One region of the Alteromonas gilva genome, then DNA from elsewhere that is predicted to be linked to it. Evidence: riboswitches for the same ligand, from Rfam matches in the RefSeq annotation. Region 1 holds a riboswitch; the other holds the start of a gene.
The links. A riboswitch is a leader RNA that binds a small molecule or an ion and turns the genes downstream of it on or off. The one in region 1 is predicted to bind thiamine pyrophosphate.
Positions count from the first base shown of each region.

Region 2: another riboswitch for thiamine pyrophosphate. It lies ahead of OIK42_RS12905 (TonB-dependent receptor); the one in region 1 lies ahead of thiC (phosphomethylpyrimidine synthase ThiC).

Region 1 covers NZ_JAQQXP010000002.1:247,973-256,776, forward strand. Annotated here, with positions in the region: gene OIK42_RS14760 (lysophospholipid acyltransferase family protein) at 1-955, opposite strand, end outside; TPP riboswitch at 1,182-1,300, shown strand; gene thiC (phosphomethylpyrimidine synthase ThiC) at 1,414-3,351, shown strand; gene thiE (thiamine phosphate synthase) at 3,341-4,846, shown strand; gene OIK42_RS14775 (HesA/MoeB/ThiF family protein) at 4,836-5,582, shown strand; gene thiS (sulfur carrier protein ThiS) at 5,582-5,782, shown strand; gene OIK42_RS14785 (thiazole synthase) at 5,789-6,556, shown strand; gene thiH (2-iminoacetate synthase ThiH) at 6,553-7,665, shown strand; gene OIK42_RS14795 (sensor domain-containing diguanylate cyclase) at 7,954-8,804, shown strand, end outside.
Region 2 covers NZ_JAQQXP010000001.1:2,906,872-2,915,675, reverse strand. Annotated here, with positions in the region: gene OIK42_RS12925 (GNAT family N-acetyltransferase) at 1-291, opposite strand, end outside; gene OIK42_RS12920 (acyl-CoA thioesterase) at 447-857, shown strand; gene OIK42_RS12915 (GNAT family N-acetyltransferase) at 945-1,451, shown strand; gene OIK42_RS12910 (helix-turn-helix domain-containing protein) at 1,736-3,499, opposite strand; TPP riboswitch at 3,888-3,988, shown strand; gene OIK42_RS12905 (TonB-dependent receptor) at 4,045-6,120, shown strand; gene OIK42_RS12900 (YkoF family thiamine/hydroxymethylpyrimidine-binding protein) at 6,130-6,399, shown strand; gene pnuC (nicotinamide riboside transporter PnuC) at 6,392-7,006, shown strand; gene OIK42_RS12890 (phosphotransferase) at 6,976-7,758, shown strand; tRNA gene OIK42_RS12885 (tRNA-Trp) at 7,876-7,952, shown strand; gene OIK42_RS12880 (tetratricopeptide repeat-containing sulfotransferase family protein) at 8,291-8,804, shown strand, end outside.

The sequences.
Region 1 (8,804 bases):
AAAGCTGATAATTGCGATGAATTTGCGCATCAATTTGGCTGGCCAGTTCAGCAGGCGTTGTAAAATCATCGTCGATGACACTGCCGAAAGTCACCGTCAGGCGGCCTTTGTGGCCAACAATGCCTTTGACAATACTGTCGATATCTTCAAATTCGGTTTTATTGTACTGACCGTGGTGGTTTACCTGATAAAGCTCATTGGCTTTGGCGATATCACAGGGATCGTTTTCGTAGGCGATGGCAACCGGCACAATGTTAAGAGACTTCATATAGTCCGCAAACTCAAGTTTTTGCTGTTTACCCGCCATGTAAAACATCTTTAATATGGCCGGATCGGTAAAGTCCATGCCGTCTTTGGCGCGGCCTTCCCGCTGAGCTATCCAGACAGACTGATTGCTCTGCAATGCATCTTTAATAAAGTTAGACAGTTGGGTGAGGGCTTTGAGCAGTTCACGGGGCTTTTTGGCTGAGCGCTTTACCACAAACCCTTTATTGAGTTTCATAAGTTCGGTGGCGCTGGGCTTTTTGAGCAGGTTATCACCAAAGGCAATGAGCGCAGTATTATGGCCGGCGCTGTGCAAAGCAAAGTTTACCAGCGCCGGATCCATCGCGATATCGCGGTGATTGGAAATAAAAATATAGGCCTTTGTGGGGTCGAGTTTATCCAGGCCTTTTACCGTGACGCCGTCGCTGGTGCGCTGCAACAGTGTTTCCATAAACCGGCCCACTTCGTCCTGAATATGCGCTACGGATTTAAACTTACGCCACTTAATACGCAACAGTATTTTCACAAAAGGACCGAGCAGTGACGACAGCCATTTTGGGCTACGCTCAAAACGATGACTGACAATGGCATCGATAAACGCCTGATCGTTGATCAGACGCTCAATAGCGGCAGGTACTTCGCTGTCGTTATAGGGGCGAATATCGTGATAACTATCAGAATTGGTTAACATAATTCCATCGTCGATGTGGCAAAGCGCTCATTGTACGCACATTCAGCTATTTGGGTAGTGTTGCCGTTATGATTCCATCGAAAAGTGACGATTTGGTGAATTCCCGTTGCCGCAAAGCGAAACCTGAACCTTTAACCTGGTGTCCGGCGATGGGTTGATGAATGGCGAACAATCTCCTATACTCGGTGGCAGTTACGTACTCGGCAACAGCCATGTTGTTGCCGATTTTCACTTGTCGGAGTGCTTCGCATTACCCAGATGTAATGCAAGCTGAGACCGCATAAAGCGGGATCCGTTGAACCTGATCAGGCTAATACCTGCGAAGGGAACAAGGCAACATCACTATTATTTATTGCGCACTGACACCGACGTGTCAGCCAGCTTTATCAGCATTTTGTGATGGTCTTTTTAAACACTCCTGACAAGCATTTTCCACCTTCACAACAAGGATTAATGCTATGTCAACGCGACGTCAACAGCGCGAACAAGCGCAACAGTTCATTCAACATTTAAGCGGCCAGTGTTACCCCGGCTCACAGCGGGTGTACTTATCTGGTAGTCGGCCTGATATTCAGGTACCAATGCGCATGATTATGCAAACCGATAGCTTGATTGGCGGCGACCGCCAGCAACCGGTGTATCAGCCTAACGAGCCTATTCCTATTTACGATACCTCAGGCCCCTATGGCGATCCGGATCAAACCATTGACGTGCACAAAGGCCTGTCTCCCATACGTAATGAGTGGATTGATGAACGTGAAGACTCACTTACGGTAGATATACCGTCATCGGATTTTACCCGCCAGCGTGACGATGACGAGCAGTCCAGAGCACTGCGCATGGCGGTAAATCGTAAAATTCGTCAGGCCAGAGCCGGGCAGTGCGTTACCCAACTGCACTACGCGCGGCGCGGTATTATTACCCCTGAAATGGAATTTATAGCGATCCGTGAAAACATGGGCCGTGCTGAGGTAAAAGACGACGTACTGCGCCAGCAGCACCGCGGTGAAACCTTTGGCGCTCAATTGCCTGAACAAATTACCGCTGAATTTGTTCGTCAGGAAGTGGCCGCCGGGCGTGCCATTATTCCGGCCAATATCAACCACCCTGAATCTGAGCCAATGATCATTGGCCGCAACTTTCTGGTCAAAATCAACGCCAACATTGGTAATTCGGCGGTGACCTCATCGATTGAGGAAGAAGTCGAAAAGCTGGTGTGGTCAACCCGTTGGGGAGCTGACACCATTATGGATCTGTCTACCGGCCGCAATATTCATGAAACCCGTGAGTGGTTGCTGCGTAACAGTCCGGTGCCGCTGGGTACGGTGCCTATCTATCAGGCACTGGAAAAGGTCAATGGGGTGGCAGAAGATCTCAACTGGCAGGTGTTTCGCGACACGCTGATCGAACAAGCCGAGCAGGGCGTGGACTATTTCACCATTCACGCGGGCGTGTTGCTGCGCTATGTACCGATGACGGCCAAGCGGGTCACGGGCATTGTGTCGCGGGGCGGCTCTATTATGGCCAAGTGGTGTTTGAGCCATCATAAAGAAAGCTTTTTGTATGAGCATTTTCGTGAGATTTGTGAAATCTGCGCGGCTTATGATGTGTCGTTGAGTCTTGGCGATGGCCTGCGCCCTGGCTCTGTGGCCGATGCCAATGACGAAGCACAGTTTGCCGAGTTGCATACCCTCGGGGAACTTACCAAGATCGCCTGGGAATACGACGTGCAGGTAATGATTGAAGGCCCCGGTCATGTGCCAATGCATATGATTAAAGCCAACATGGAGGAACAACTTGAGCATTGCCACGGTGCGCCGTTTTATACGCTTGGGCCGCTAACAACCGACATTGCACCAGGTTATGATCACTTTACCTCCGGGATCGGCGCCGCCATGATTGGTTGGTTTGGTTGCGCCATGCTGTGTTATGTGACGCCTAAAGAACACCTGGGTTTGCCTAATAAAGACGATGTTAAGCAAGGGCTTATCACATACAAAATCGCCGCCCATGCGGCCGATCTGGCAAAAGGCCACCCCGGTGCGCAAATTCGCGATAATGCCATGTCGAAGGCGCGTTTTGAGTTTCGTTGGGAAGATCAGTTTAATTTGGCGCTCGATCCGGATACCGCGCGGGCCTATCACGATGAAACCTTACCCCAGGCGTCGGGCAAAGTGGCGCATTTTTGCTCTATGTGCGGGCCTAAGTTCTGCTCGATGAAAATCTCTCACGAAGTACGGGAAGTCGCGGCCAAAAATGAAGCGATGGCAGTGACTGTGGCAGATGCTGAGGAGGGCATGCAGGCCATGTCGCAAAAGTTTAAAGCGCGCGGCGCCCAACTTTATCATCCGCAAACCAGTGCACAGTTGCGGGGAGACGACAGCGATGGTCACTAAGCACCGTCCGGCGGTGTGGTGCATAGGAGGCTCAGACAGTGGTGGCGGTGCAGGTGTACAGGCTGACTTGCTCACTCTGTACGACCTCGGTGTTCATGGCTGCACTATAGTGACTGCGGTGACCGCCCAAAACTCGCTGCGGGTGAATACGGTTGATACGGTAAGCAGTGAGACCATTGTTGATCAGGGCCAAACACTACTGGCTGATATTGCTCCGCAGGCCATTAAAATAGGCCTGCTGTGCGATGACGAACAGGTTGATGCCGTGGTAGCGGTGATTCAGCAGGTCAGGCGTCAACATGCCAGCGTAAAGGTGATATGGGATCCGGTACAGGTAGCCAGTACCGGCGATGCCCTGGGCTGGATTTCGCCCCGGGGCATCGTGTCGCTATTAAGCGTTGTTGACGTGTGTACCCCCAATCATGGCGAACTGGCCGCGCTGGCCGATGCGGTGAGCGTGGTGTTAACGCTCAACAGTTCGCAGCACGCTGAACAACGGGTGTTAGCGGCGATGCACGGCCACGCCCCGGCTTTGCTGGTTACCGGTGGCAACCAGCAAGCTCATTGCGCGAGCGACAAGCTGGTGAGAGCGGATGACTGCTGGGTATTTTCCAGTAGCTACCTTGATGTAGCGCACACCCACGGTACCGGTTGTACGCTAGCCAGTGCCATTGGTGCATCCATGGCACTGGGCTATCAAATACAGGATGCGGTGTGTATTGCAAAAGCCTATGTCAATGCCGGGCTTGAGGAGGGCTACGCGGCAGGCCGCGGCTCCGGGCCTCTGGCGCGCACGGGCTGGCCTGCTCATGAGGAGTATTTCCCGATGGCATCCTTTGGTGATGAAGACAATTGCTCGCACTATACCGGCCCGGCTTTTGCGCCGCTTGCGTGCGAGCAACTGGGAATATATCCGGTGGTCGATAGCCTCAGTTGGTTAGAACGGTTATTACCCCTGGGATTTGCCATCATCCAACTGCGTATTAAAACACCGGGCGCGGATTTAGCCACACAAATTCAACGCGCTGTCGCGCTGGCCAGTAGTTATAAAACCCGCCTTTTTATTAACGACTACTGGCAACTTGCCATTGAGTATGGGGCCTATGGCGTGCATTTGGGACAGGAAGATCTTGCCACGGCTGACCTAACCGCTATCGCACAAGCCGGACTGCGACTGGGAGTGTCTACCCATGGCTATGCAGAAATTCAGCGTGTACGACGGCTGAATCCTTCCTATATCGCGCTGGGGCATATTTTTGCAACGCAAACCAAAGTGATGCCGTCTAATCCCCAGGGGCTGTCGAATCTGGCTAAATACGTGGCATTGCTCGGTGGTATTCCCACGGTAGCGATTGGCGGTATCAACCAGGCGCGTATTCAGCCGGTTGCGAACACCGGTGTGAGTGGCATTGCGGTGGTGACAGCCATCAGCGCCGCAGGCGAACCGCTTGGCGCAGCGCGGGCGTTGCAGGAGGCACACCCTTATGTTGACTAACAATGAATACACACGCTACAGCCGGCAATTGCTGGTTGAAGGGATGGACGACAGCAAGCAAGCCGATCTCGGGTTGCGCCATGTGGTTATTATTGGTCTTGGGGGGTTAGGGTGTGCCAGCGCTGCGTATCTGGCCGGCGCCGGCGTGGGTACCTTGCGTTTGGTCGATGATGATGAGGTAGCGCTGAGTAACCTACCGCGTCAGCAGCTCTATACCGAGCAGGATGTGGGCCTTTTTAAAGTGGAGGCAGCGGCTGCGATGCTCAGGCAACGCAACTCTGCGATTAACCTTGAGCCTCACGTCAGCCGTTTTACTGACACTAACGGCAAAGCGCTTATTCGCGACGCCGATATCGTGCTCGATTGCAGCGATAACATGCAAACCCGCCAGCACATTAATGCGGCCTGCTACGCCACAGGTACCCCACTGATAGTCGCAGCGGCCAGCGGCGTAGCGGGGCAGCTGCTCATGCTGCACCCTAAACACGGGCACGGCTGTTACCAATGTTTGTACACACCAGAGCAAGGCCCGGTTAACAACTGCCTTGAGCAGGGAATTCTTGGCCCGGTAGTGGGTGTGTTAGGGGTTATGCAAGCCCTTAACGCATTGTTATTTTTACTTAAGATGGGCAACACCCAATGGGGAATGCTGATGTTATACAACGCCTTAACCGCCGACTGGCGTACCTTTAGCGTGCCAGCGTTGGCTGGCTGTTCTGTCTGTGGAGAAGCCTGATGCAAGTAATTGTCAATGACGAGCCCGTAACAGTATCGCCGCACACACACCTGGCCGACCTCATTACGCAACTTGAGCTGCCGAGCCAGGGGATTGCTGCGGCGGTTAACCAACAGGTGGTTAATCGCCAGCGCTGGGATGACTACGCACTGCAGGCGAACGACTCTATCACCCTATTCAGTGTCGTAGCAGGAGGATAATAGTAAATGCTTACTATAGCGGATAAGACTTTTTCATCGCGGCTATTTACCGGTACGGGTAAATTCGCCAGTGCCAGTGTCATGCAAAACGCGATAGCCGCCAGCGGCAGTCAGCTAGCGACGCTGGCCATGAAGCGTATTGATGTACACAGACGCCAGGATCAGTTGCTGGAGCCTTTACAAGCACTTGGTGTGCAGCTGCTGCCTAACACCTCAGGGGCACGTAATGCTGAAGAGGCGGTATTTGCCGCCGAACTCGCCCGGGAAGCGCTGCAAACAAACTGGCTGAAGCTGGAAATTCACCCTGATCAGCGCTACTTATTGCCCGATCCGGTAGAAACTTTACATGCTGCGGAGGTCCTGGTTAAAAAAGGCTTCGTAGTACTACCTTACTGCCCGGCAGATCCGGTGTTATGTAAGCGGTTAGAAGAGGTGGGGTGTGCAGCGGTGATGCCCTTAGGCGCACCGATTGGCTCTAACCAGGGGCTGCAAACGGCGGCGTTTTTACGCATTATTGTTGAGCAGTCATCGGTGCCTGTGGTGGTGGATGCCGGTATTGGTGCGCCAAGTCATGCCGCTGCAGCAATGGAGTTAGGGGTGGATGCGGTACTGGTGAATACCGCCATGGCAGCGGCTAAGGATCCGGTTGCTATGGCGACCGCTTTTGCCAATGCGGTTGCCGCCGGCCGCCAGGCATATACCGCTGGCCTGGCTGCAACCCAGCAATACGCAGTAGCCTCAAGCCCTATCGAATCGCTGCTGGAGGGACTGTGAGTTTTAACCATATCTTAGCGGCCTACGACTGGGATGACATTGGTATGCGCATTCGCAGCAGCAGCGCAGCCCAGGTTAAAAAAGCGCTGTCGGTATCGGCGCCTTCCTTAGATGACATGATGGCCTTGCTGTCACCGGCGGCCGAGCCGTTTTTAGCGGTAATGGCGCGGCGCGCTGAAGAAATAACCCGTTGCCGGTTTGGCCATACCATGCAGTTTTTCGCGCCGCTTTACTTGTCGAATCTGTGTGCCAATGAGTGTACTTACTGTGGTTTTTCAATGAGTAATGCACTAAAGCGCAAAACCCTGTCAGAAACTGAACTACTGGCTGAAATAAGCGTGCTTAAAGGCATGGGGCTGGACAGTGTGCTGGTGGTGACCGGCGAGCATGAACGTAAGGTGGGTATCGATTACTTTAAGCGTATGTTGCCACTTATCAAAAAGCACTTCAGCTACCTCGCGCTGGAAGTGCAGCCGTTGTCCACGGCGGATTATCAAACCGTCAAAGGCCTTGGCGTGGATGCGGTGCTGGTGTATCAGGAAACCTATCATCGCCGTGAATATGCGCACTATCACCGCAGAGGCAATAAACAGGACTTTGACTGGCGTCTGGCAACCCCCGAACGTCTGGGCGCAAGCGGCATCGATAAAATTGGCGTGGGCGCTTTACTGGGACTGAGTGATTGGCGCGTCGACAGTTTTTTTACCGCCTTACATCTCGATTACCTGCAAAAACACTATTGGCGCAGTCGTTACAGCTTGTCGTTTCCACGTTTACGGCCATGCGTTGGTCAGCCCTCACATCCGGGCGAAATCAGTAACCGACAATTACTGCAACTCATTTGCGCCCACCGGCTGCTCAACCCGGGTGTCGAAATCAGCTTATCTACCCGCGAGTCGGCGGCTTTACGCGACCGTATTATACCCTTTGGCGTTACCAGTATGAGTGCCGCGTCGAGTACCGAGCCCGGAGGCTACAGCAATCCGGCCGCCGCTCTCGAACAATTCAGTACCGATGACAAGCGCAGCGTGCCACTGGTGGCGGATGCGGTGAGAGCCAAAGGCTTGGAGCCGGTTTGGACTGATTGGTGCCAGGCATACTCAGGCTAACACGGCGCACGCTGTTAGCGGGCTAACATATTTATCGGGAAGTTCATACTTAAGAAGGATTGCGATTTTCTGAATATTGTCTCACACTTAAGATACAGGTTGTGCATTGCGAAGTGGTTAATCGGGCTCGTTGTCGTTTAACTGCTATCGATGTAGTTACAGCATGTCGTATTTTTTATCCAGTGTTGTTGAATAGCAAGGCGCGAGAAGCAGGAAAGCTGAGAGCGTATATAAAATACACGCTCACTGGTGGTAAATCTGTGTACTGCTGTATGTTATGGATGTTTTGTGGGAAATACGACAATCTCTGCATTAATTAGACATATACTGCTGGTCGTCATCTGGCTGGCACTCTGGCGACTGTCAGTTTTTAATGAGTACGCACCTCATGCCAGTATCTGGTTTCCGCCTGCCGGTTTCACGTTTGCCTGTTTTCTGTTGCTCCGTTGGTATGCTGCACCGGCAATGCTTTTATCATGTCTGCTCTCGACGGTGTGGGAAAGCTTCCTGTTTAACGATGGCCGTTCGACCCAGGAACTCATTCAGGCTGGTACTCTCTTTGCCATAATGCACTGTGGTGTGTACGGAGTAAGTGCTAACTATCTTCGTTCCTTCATTGACCGGATCAGTCATCAGAATCTTTACCAACCCGTCATGCGCTTTTTGTTAGTGGCAGCGAGTTCAAGCTTAGTCATGTCTTCCGTGGGCATTATGGTGCTTTACGACGGCGTGCATCTTCCTACGTTAGTGCAATCCTGGTTAGCCTGGTGGATTGGCGATATGTCGGGTTTGTTGGTCCTGGTTCCGGTGTTTATTGGCCTGGTTAACCGAATTTATCCCCGCCAGGGCCTGTTGTTCGCATTGCGCTATGAACCCTCTGGCCGTTCGGATTATTTGCTGTTTGCCGCTAAACTGGCAATTACCAGTACGCTGCTGATTGCGGTTGCATTGGCGACCAATTATTCTGGTTCTGCCGAAGTCGCCAGTCTGGTGTTTTTTATTGCACTGCCACAAATGTGGATTGTGCATACCGAATCGCCTATGCGTGTTGCCGTGAGTGTGGCGCTGTTTAGTTTTCTTGCAGCGTTACTGGTGAGTCTGCTGCAAATGGGCGAGCAGGCCTATATTTTTCAGGTGGC
Region 2 (8,804 bases), on a different contig from region 1:
GGCCAGGGCTAATACCGCATTGGGGCGCAACGCATCAAAGGCATCATATATGGCGAGTTGACATTCACTGCCCAGCAAATGGCGGTAGCGCTTGAGCTCCTGTGCTTTACTAAAAGAGTATAATGAACGGCCAAGCAACGTTGTTGCGCTTTTTGGGTATTCTTCGGTCAGCGTGCTTAACACACTGCGACAGAAGGTCTGACTGCCAGAAACCACTAATAATTGGCGATGGGATTGGTCTTGTTGGCGCTGCCACAGCCAGCCCTTTAATTTTTCTTGGAAGTTGTTCACGATACCAGTGACCCGGAAAATATGACCTTAGTGTAACGAATTTGTCGTTGGGTACCAATGATTAGCAAAAATGTCGTAATCAATGGCGCATCACAATTAAAATTCTCTTAAAATAGCATCCTGTCAATAAGTTAACCCTGGAACACATGAGTGCAATGAGATTTTTGACCCGCCGACTGGTTATGCCGAACGATTTAAACTACGCCCACTCTTTATTTGGCGGGCGTTTGCTGCAATGGATAGACGAAGAAGCCGCAATCTATGCAATATGTCAGTTGGAAACCAATTGTCTGGTAACCAAACATATTGGCGCAATTACCTTTGAGTCGCCGGCGATGCAGGGCGATATTGTGGAGTTTGGACTAGCCACCAAAGCGGTAGGTAAAACCTCCATAACAGTCAGCTGTCTGGTACGTAATAAAGCCACCAAAAAATCGATTTGTTTAGCCGACGATATTGTTTTTGTGAAACTTGATCCCTCCAGTCGTCTGCCCGTCGCCCATGGCAAAACCCTGGAGTCGTTGGCAGAGCAGACCGCCCAGGCGTTTGCTGAAAACGGCATATAAGTGCTTGGGCGATAAGCTTAACCAAGCAGACCTGCAAAAAATACAACAGCAACATAGATAAAATCTAATGATAATCAAGGGACTTCAATGATTGCTCTTCGGGACTTTACCCAAAATGATATGGGTAATCTGGTTACCATTCTTAACGACGCGGCCGTTACCCAGTTTCTGTCGCCCAAAATTCCTTTTCCCTATACCACAGAAGATGCGCTTTGGTGGGTAGAGGAGGGAAGCCGTGGTGACTTAACCAAAGCGATTTCCGTTGATGGCCAGCTCGTCGGGTGCATTGGTGTAACACGTGGAGATTATGAATATCAGAAATCAGGTGAAATCGGGTCCTGGATAGCACGAGAGTATTGGCGCAAGGGCATTGCAGGGTCTGCCATTCAGCAAATCACCGATGTGGTGTTTTCAGGCACAGACATAGTGCGTTTATTTGCAACGGTATTTTCGGGCAATATTGCGTCAATGCGGTTACTTTTAAAATCCGGCTTTACACAGGAAGCGGTACTGCAAAAAGCTATCTTTAAAAATGGTCAGTACTTTGATAGTCATATCTTTGCGAAACTCAGACCGCTTAACAATACGGAGTAACAGTAATAGGGTGGAGTCAGTATTCGTAGTGTTTGCTGAAGTACAGCTGAGGGATTGCGTGCGTTTAAGAAAATATTCTCAGGATGAAAATCAACTTGGATTCGTTAATTGTCGGTGCTGGTTGGGGTCTTCAGTATAATCAGTCAGTTAAGCATTAGTAATGCTTTGGCTCTCCGTGCCGATTGTCGTTTTTATGATTTCAAAGAGAATTAAGCGCCAGCGATAAGTACCTGAAAAGAAAGTACAATGAATCAATGGACGCGTCAGATAAGTAAATGCCCGAATTACCAGTTGTTCAATAAATCCTCAGCCGTTGTGGCTTGTTGCGCACTAAACAGCGATTCGTCTGTTTGCAGTGTTCCGGTATTTTGATTAAAGCAAAGTTTATCAAACGCCAGGCTGTGGCAGAATTTAATGCGTTGGCTGACTTTTGAATCCCGGTCCTGGCAAAGCCGCCAGAGCGACTGGTTGACATTGGAGGTAAAGCCCCACCTGATCAGCATCAGGGTGGATGCGCCATAAAGGCAAAGATTGTATTCGTTGGTAAGACAATGGATAAAGTCGTTAAAAGACCCACTTTGCTGCCAGGCGGCTAAAAAATCTTTAGCGTCGAGATGCTCGGTGTGAAAAATGAGTAACAATGCCAGCGGTCCGAACAATAGAAGCTGCGCAATCAGGGCGTTGTCTTCTGCACTGTATTCGCTTGCAAAAGTGCGCTCAAATAGTGCGTGACTCAATAACATGGCATCAATCATGCCCGGCACGTTCGGATGAACGCTTTGCACAGTGAGATACTGTTGGGCAGCAAATAATACCGCCAGGTATTTCACGTTACTGACCCCAAGATTACGACCGATGGCCTGTTCCAGCGAGCCCGGAATATTGCCATATAATGCGCGGCTGGCTTTCCCCATAACGTGGGCACGAAAAACCGGATCAGCGGAGATAAGTGTTACCAGTTTGTCGACCCCGAGCTGTTGCTCCGACAAATTGATGATCTCTGTTATGGTTTCGGGCAGAGGTGGCAGGTTCTCGGTAATCTCAGTTAATGCCTGATTACCCCGCTGAAAGCGCAGACGGCTGCCGATTTGTCGCAGTTGGGCAGGGCTCACGCCAGTAAATTCTTTAAAGCTCCGATCAAAGGAACGGCGGTCTGAAAAGCCCAGTTGCTCAGATAAGTGGTCAATCCTGGTGCCACGCAGTAGCTGGCTGACACTCTGTTCATGAATATGCGATTTTAACAAAGCGCTGAATGAGAGCTTTTCGTCACGCAGCTTGCGCCGAAATACCGATTCAGTTAACCCCATGGCATCGGCCACCGCTTCGGCACGAATTTTAGCCGGCGCTGGAAACTGTCGAAACACTTGCAGCAGTTCATGTTTAAAATTGGATGGTGAATGATGCTGCAGGTTTTTTACCAGGATACTCTGTAATTTAGGGCTATAAAAGTATGAGGGACGGTTAAGCCATTGCGGCGCGAAGGTAACAACCAGGGCACGCGAATGGTGAGTCAGTGTTGCTTTGCTAACCGGTGCAAGAGGCCACCAGTGATGCGCATATTTGGTTTCAATGGCGATAAAATCGAATTCGCGCCCGGCAATGTGCCTGAATAACGCCAGCAGAAAAGCCACAATTGGTGGCTCCATTTCTGCCAGGTAGTGAGCAGTAATAATGAGTTTGACTGCCGTATCACTTTGTTCGACGGTAAAGGTCTCTGAGGCGTCAAATAAGGGGCTGTTAAACTGAGTTAGTCCATCCAGTGCGGCACTGATATCCCTGGCCATCGATACATAGCAGTGAATCGTGCCCATTCGGGTAAAATCAAAATAGCCGAGAATTGACTGGCCTATGTGCTCGGGTACCTCGCACAAAAACAGTTTGCTGAGCAGGTCGTTGAGCTGTTCAATGGGGTAGTTACTGGATTCTATGTCGCTCAGTGCCTTAAGCGTTTCCTGCTCTGCTGGCGTAGGTAAATGTTTATCGCGACGCAATGAGAGCAGTGCACGGCTTACTCCCGACCAGAACGTTCCAGTGTAAGTTACTGACATAACTGAGTGTTTATATCCAAGTCCCGTTTCATAGCCATCATACTTAAATTTCCCCAACTGTTAAGCCTTGGGATACAAAATTGTCCTATAGTTTTACCAAATGTGTCCTAGCAGTGATAGCTGCACAGCGTTACATTAACTGTCGTTAACAGCTATGGCACTGGCTGGAACTGACGCTTCAACCGCTGTAACGTTAGTTGTATCCTACCATTGCCATGAAGACTGGTGTCGTCACCACCGGTCGGTAAACCGCTCTTAATCCGGGAGCGCAAAAGCAGTGCCCACCGCATCCTGGTGGGCATTTTTATTTCTGTTCAGTAAATTCTCTGCAGGTTATTGCTGTTGCAATTCAGATAAGTCTTGGTAGACTCCACCTCGCATTCTATATGCGTTTACCAAGGGGTGCCGTCAGCGGCTGAGATCCAACATGTGGGAACCCTTAAACCTGATCCGGATAATACCGGCGTAGGGATGGTTATCATCAGAACTTATCACCTGCCGTTAAAAGCCGGATCTTTTGGACATCATTGCACAAGAGATCCAGTATGAAATTACACACAACATTATTGTCGCTCTCGTTACTTAGCGTATCGGTAAATCTTGCCGCTCAGCAAAACGACAGTGCCGACGAGAACATCGAAAAAGTCACTGTTTATGGTGATTTTTACCAGCGTACACTTGACCAGCTCAGCGCCAGTGCGTCGGTGATTGATAATGCCCGTATTCAAAACCGTCAGGCCGTTCACATAGATTCGTTACTGCGCGTTGCGCCTAATGTTAATTTTTCCAGCGGTGCATCCCGCGGGCGCTTTATTCAGATTCGTGGTATTGGCGAACGCAGCCAGTTTGCCGAGCCGATAAATCCTTCGGTCAGCATTATGGTTGACGATTTTGACTTTACCGGGTTAGGTGCTGCCGCGGTATTGTTTGATACCCAACAGGTCGAAGTATTCAGAGGTCCTCAGGCTACCGTATTTGGCACCGGAGCCCTGGCCGGAGCGGTATTAATTAAGTCTACCGCGGCCGATGCCGAACAAGCCGACTACGGTTTGTTTAGCAAAGCCACGCAAAATAGTCACCGCCTGGAGTTAGGTAAAAGTGTTGCGGTATCCGACAATCTCCATCTTCGTGGAGCATTGTTGCACAACCGCAGTGACGGCTTCGTGCGCAATACCTACTTAAACCGGGACAATACCAATAATATCGACGAGTCGGCGGTTAAACTGGCTGCTAAATATCAGTACGGTGATGACGTGACGCTCACGTTAAACTACCGCTGGTATGATATCGACAACGGTTTCGATGCGTTTTCACTGGATAACACCCGGGAAACCCTGTCTGATGAGCCGGGCTTTGATCGCCAGCAAACACATGCGCTCAGTGCAAACGTGCTCACACAACTGGCCAGCGGTGACATGCATTTTATTTTTACCCATGCCAGCAACAACATCGATTACGGGTTTGATGAAGACTGGACTTACACCGGTTTCCACCCGTGGGGTTATACCTCCACTGACTATTATTATCGTGATGTTGATACCAATACCGTTGAAGTCCGGTTTGTAAGTGATGACAGCCTGAGATTGTTCGACGACACCACGTCGTGGGTGATTGGCGCGCGCATTAAAAACAACCAGGAAGACTTACTGCGGGAATACACTTACAACGACGGCGACTTTATCAGCCGCTTCCAACCTATAACAAAAGCCCTGTATGGCGAACTCGACAGTGAACTCAGCGATAAGCTCACTGCGACCTTGTCGTTGCGACTGGAAAATTACGACTTTTCCTATGCTGATAATGCCGGCCTTAGTCGGGACAACGACTCGACCATGCTGGGTGGCAAGTTTGCGCTGAGTTATCAACTGGGCGAACAGGTGCTTTACGGCAGTATCTCCCGTGGTTTTAAAGGCGCCGGGATCAACCCTGACCAAAACGTCACCGAAGCCAATCGTTTTTACGATGAAGAATATAACTGGAATTACGAATTAGGCGTAAAAGGTCGCTTTGCCCCCAATGTGACAGCGCGGCTTGCTGCCTTCGTCATGAAACGCCAGGACACCCAGGTGAGTGATTACGAACTGCAATATCGAGAGGATGGCTCAGCCGAGTTTATCGATATCATTGCCAATGCTGATCTTGGCACCAATCAGGGTGTTGAAGCCGAAGTGAGCGTGCAGTTGGCAGATAATTGGTCGCTGGATATGTCCGCCGGCTATCTGGATGCGTATTTTGAGGGGTATGTGCAGGCCGATGGTACCGAGGTGACTGAGCAGCAACAGGCGCAGGCCCCGAAATACACGGCGAATATGCTTAGCCGGTTTGATATTACCGACACCTTGCGTTGGAATATTGAAGTGGACTATGTCGACAGTTACCGCTTTTCTGATGGTCACGATGTAACGGCACCGTCGCGCGTACTGGTACACACTCAGCTGAGCTGGCAACAGCAGGACTGGGAAGCCACGTTGTGGGTAAATAATGCCTTTGATCGCACTCATTATACCCGTGGCTTTGGTGGCTTTAGTAACGATCCGCGCGATTTTTATGAGTTTGACGAACCCTATTATCAGCTTGGTGATGGCCGTCAAACCGGTGTAACCGTACGTTACCACTTTTAGGAGAATATGATGCAAGTCATGGTTGAACTGTCGTTGTATCCACTTGTGAATGAGTTTATTCCGCCTATCAAAGCCTTTATTGAGCGGCTGAATAATTACCCAAGGTTAACCGTCACAACCTGTTCAACCAGTACCCAGGTGCACGGCGATTACAGTGAGGTGATGCAAATTCTCGGCGCAGAAATGCAGCGTACTCATGAAGAAGTCGGTCAGGCTGTGTTTGTGGCGAAGTTTCTTAACTACGATGCCATGCAAAGCAGACAGGTAAACGATGACTGAGCAGGCGGTGACTCAATTTGCCGGGCAGGTCGCTGGCACCTCGTTAGCTGAATGGCTGGCAGTACTGCTCGCCATCGCCTATGTGCTGCTTGCGGCACGGCAAAGTGCCTGGTGTTGGATGGCGGCGTTTATCAGCACCGCTATTTATACCTGGTTGTTTTGGCAGGTCACACTGCCATTTCAGTCGGCGCTGAATATTTTTTATATGATCATGGCGGTTTACGGTTACTGGCAGTGGCATCATCAACCGGGCGAGACACGGCAGGTGCAGTCAAAGCCGCTGCGCTGGCATCTGTTGATGGTTGCTGCGTTAACCGTGGTGGCCATACTGCTCGGTAAATTAGCCGGTACACAATTTAGCGGTGAGTATTTGTGGCTGGATGCGGCCATTAACGTTTTTAGTGTGGCAACCACCTTTATGGTGGCGCACAAAATATTGCAGAACTGGATTTACTGGTTCGTGATTAACAGTGCGGCAGTCTTTCTTTACTGGCAAAGTGGGCTGGTATTATCGGCATGCCTGTTCCTCGGGTACGTCGGGTTTTCGATTTATGGGTATAGCCAGTGGAGAGTGCAATGGTCAAAGTGTTACCAGAGCAACAGCTGAAACAATTACTGGCACCGCTGCTTACCGATGCTCAAAACATCACCCTTGAGCCCGTGCGCAAGGGCATGGCCAACCAGGTCTATCATGTCAGGGGAGAGGGCATCTCCTGGGCAGTTAAAATACTCGGGCCGGCGGGGTTCAGCGCGGTCGATTATCGTAAAATAGAGCAGTTGCAGCAGCAATTAGCCAACTTGCAGGTTGCGCCAACGGTGGTTGATGTTAACTTGCAGCATCGCGTTTGGGTTGAACAATGGGTAGATACGCCATCGTCCGGCGGCATTGAGACGGACCGTCTGGCGCAAGCCCTGGCGAAGATCCATAACCTCGACCTTCAGGCACCAACGCTGGCATTGTTACCGTGCTGGCAGCATTACTTAGAGCAGTTGCCCAGCAAACAAGCCAGGCAATTTATTCCACAGCGGGACAAGCTTGCGGCGGTGATCGGACAATCCAGTCATTATTACGACTTTTGCCTGTGCCACAATGACTTATCATTTACCCATTTGGTGGGAGACAACCGCGATATCGTGATTGACTGGGAATATGCCGCCACCGGCAACCGCTATTTTGACCTGGCTGCCTGTGCGCTGATCAATGAGCTAAATGAAACACAGTGTCGGGCGTTAAGCGATGACTATGCTACCAGAATGGGCCTTGAGCGCTCACTGGTGTACGGTAAATTACAGGACTTTATACCGGTTGTGGATTTTACCAACCGACTTTGGCAGGCTGCGGCCGAGCGCCAGTGCTAAACAATACTGAGGCACAAAACAAAACGTTTATTATTTGCGCGCTTGAGCAGGATTTTACCGATTTAAGCTAAAAATACTTTACCTTTGATCGCGCTTACGTATAATTCACAGCGCGTTAGGGGTGTAGTTCGAATTGGTAGAACAGCGGTCTCCAAAACCGATGGTTGGGGGTTCGAGTCCCTCCACCCCTGCCACTTCTTGTGGCTAGCGCGTCAAAATGGTAAAACCTCTCTGTAAACAATCCGCGCGCAATCTTAGCGCCCACTATCCCAGCGTTAAATGTCAAACGACCAGGGTAGCCTCTGTTTATTTTTTGTTTGCTGCGGATCTGCGTCTGAACGTGCTGTTTTAAACTGTGAATTCAGGACTGAAATCCGGGCTTTCTGCTTAGCCTTTTGCTCTCTGCACCAGCCGTATCATTGTTACGTATGCCGGTTTTCGCTTTTAATACTCGTTGAGACAAATCCTCTGTAATTATCAGTTCACGAATAGTAAGCTCACTACTAATTAGCATACGCAAAAGGACATACGCTTGAATAAAAGCAATGACATAGCAACACTGCAGCAATTTCAGCGCCTGTTACAACAAGGACTTCACTCGCTTAACACTGGGCAATTTCAAAGTGCAAAACAGGCTGTAGACCAAGCACTGTCGATTAATGCCGATTCGACGCAGGCGAACTTCTTATCAGGATTGGTTGAAAATGCGTTAAATAATCGCAAAGAGGCCCTCAATGCGTTTTGCAATGTGCTCAGGTATGACCCAAAAAATTGCGCTTGTTGGGCACATATTGCCGAGTTGAAAGCCGCTTTTGGCGAGTTTTCGGCGGCGGAAGACGCCCTTAACAAGGCGATTAAATATGATGATGGCAGTCCGAATCTAAAACAAATGGTGGGATTAGTAAATTCCGCACTGACTCGCTATGAAGACGCACTTAAATGGTATCAAAAAGCGACACAGCAGCAGCCAAACAATATTGGGTTTTTACTTAATCAGGCCACGTGTCTTATGTACCTTGGAAAAATAGACGAAGCTGAAACAATTT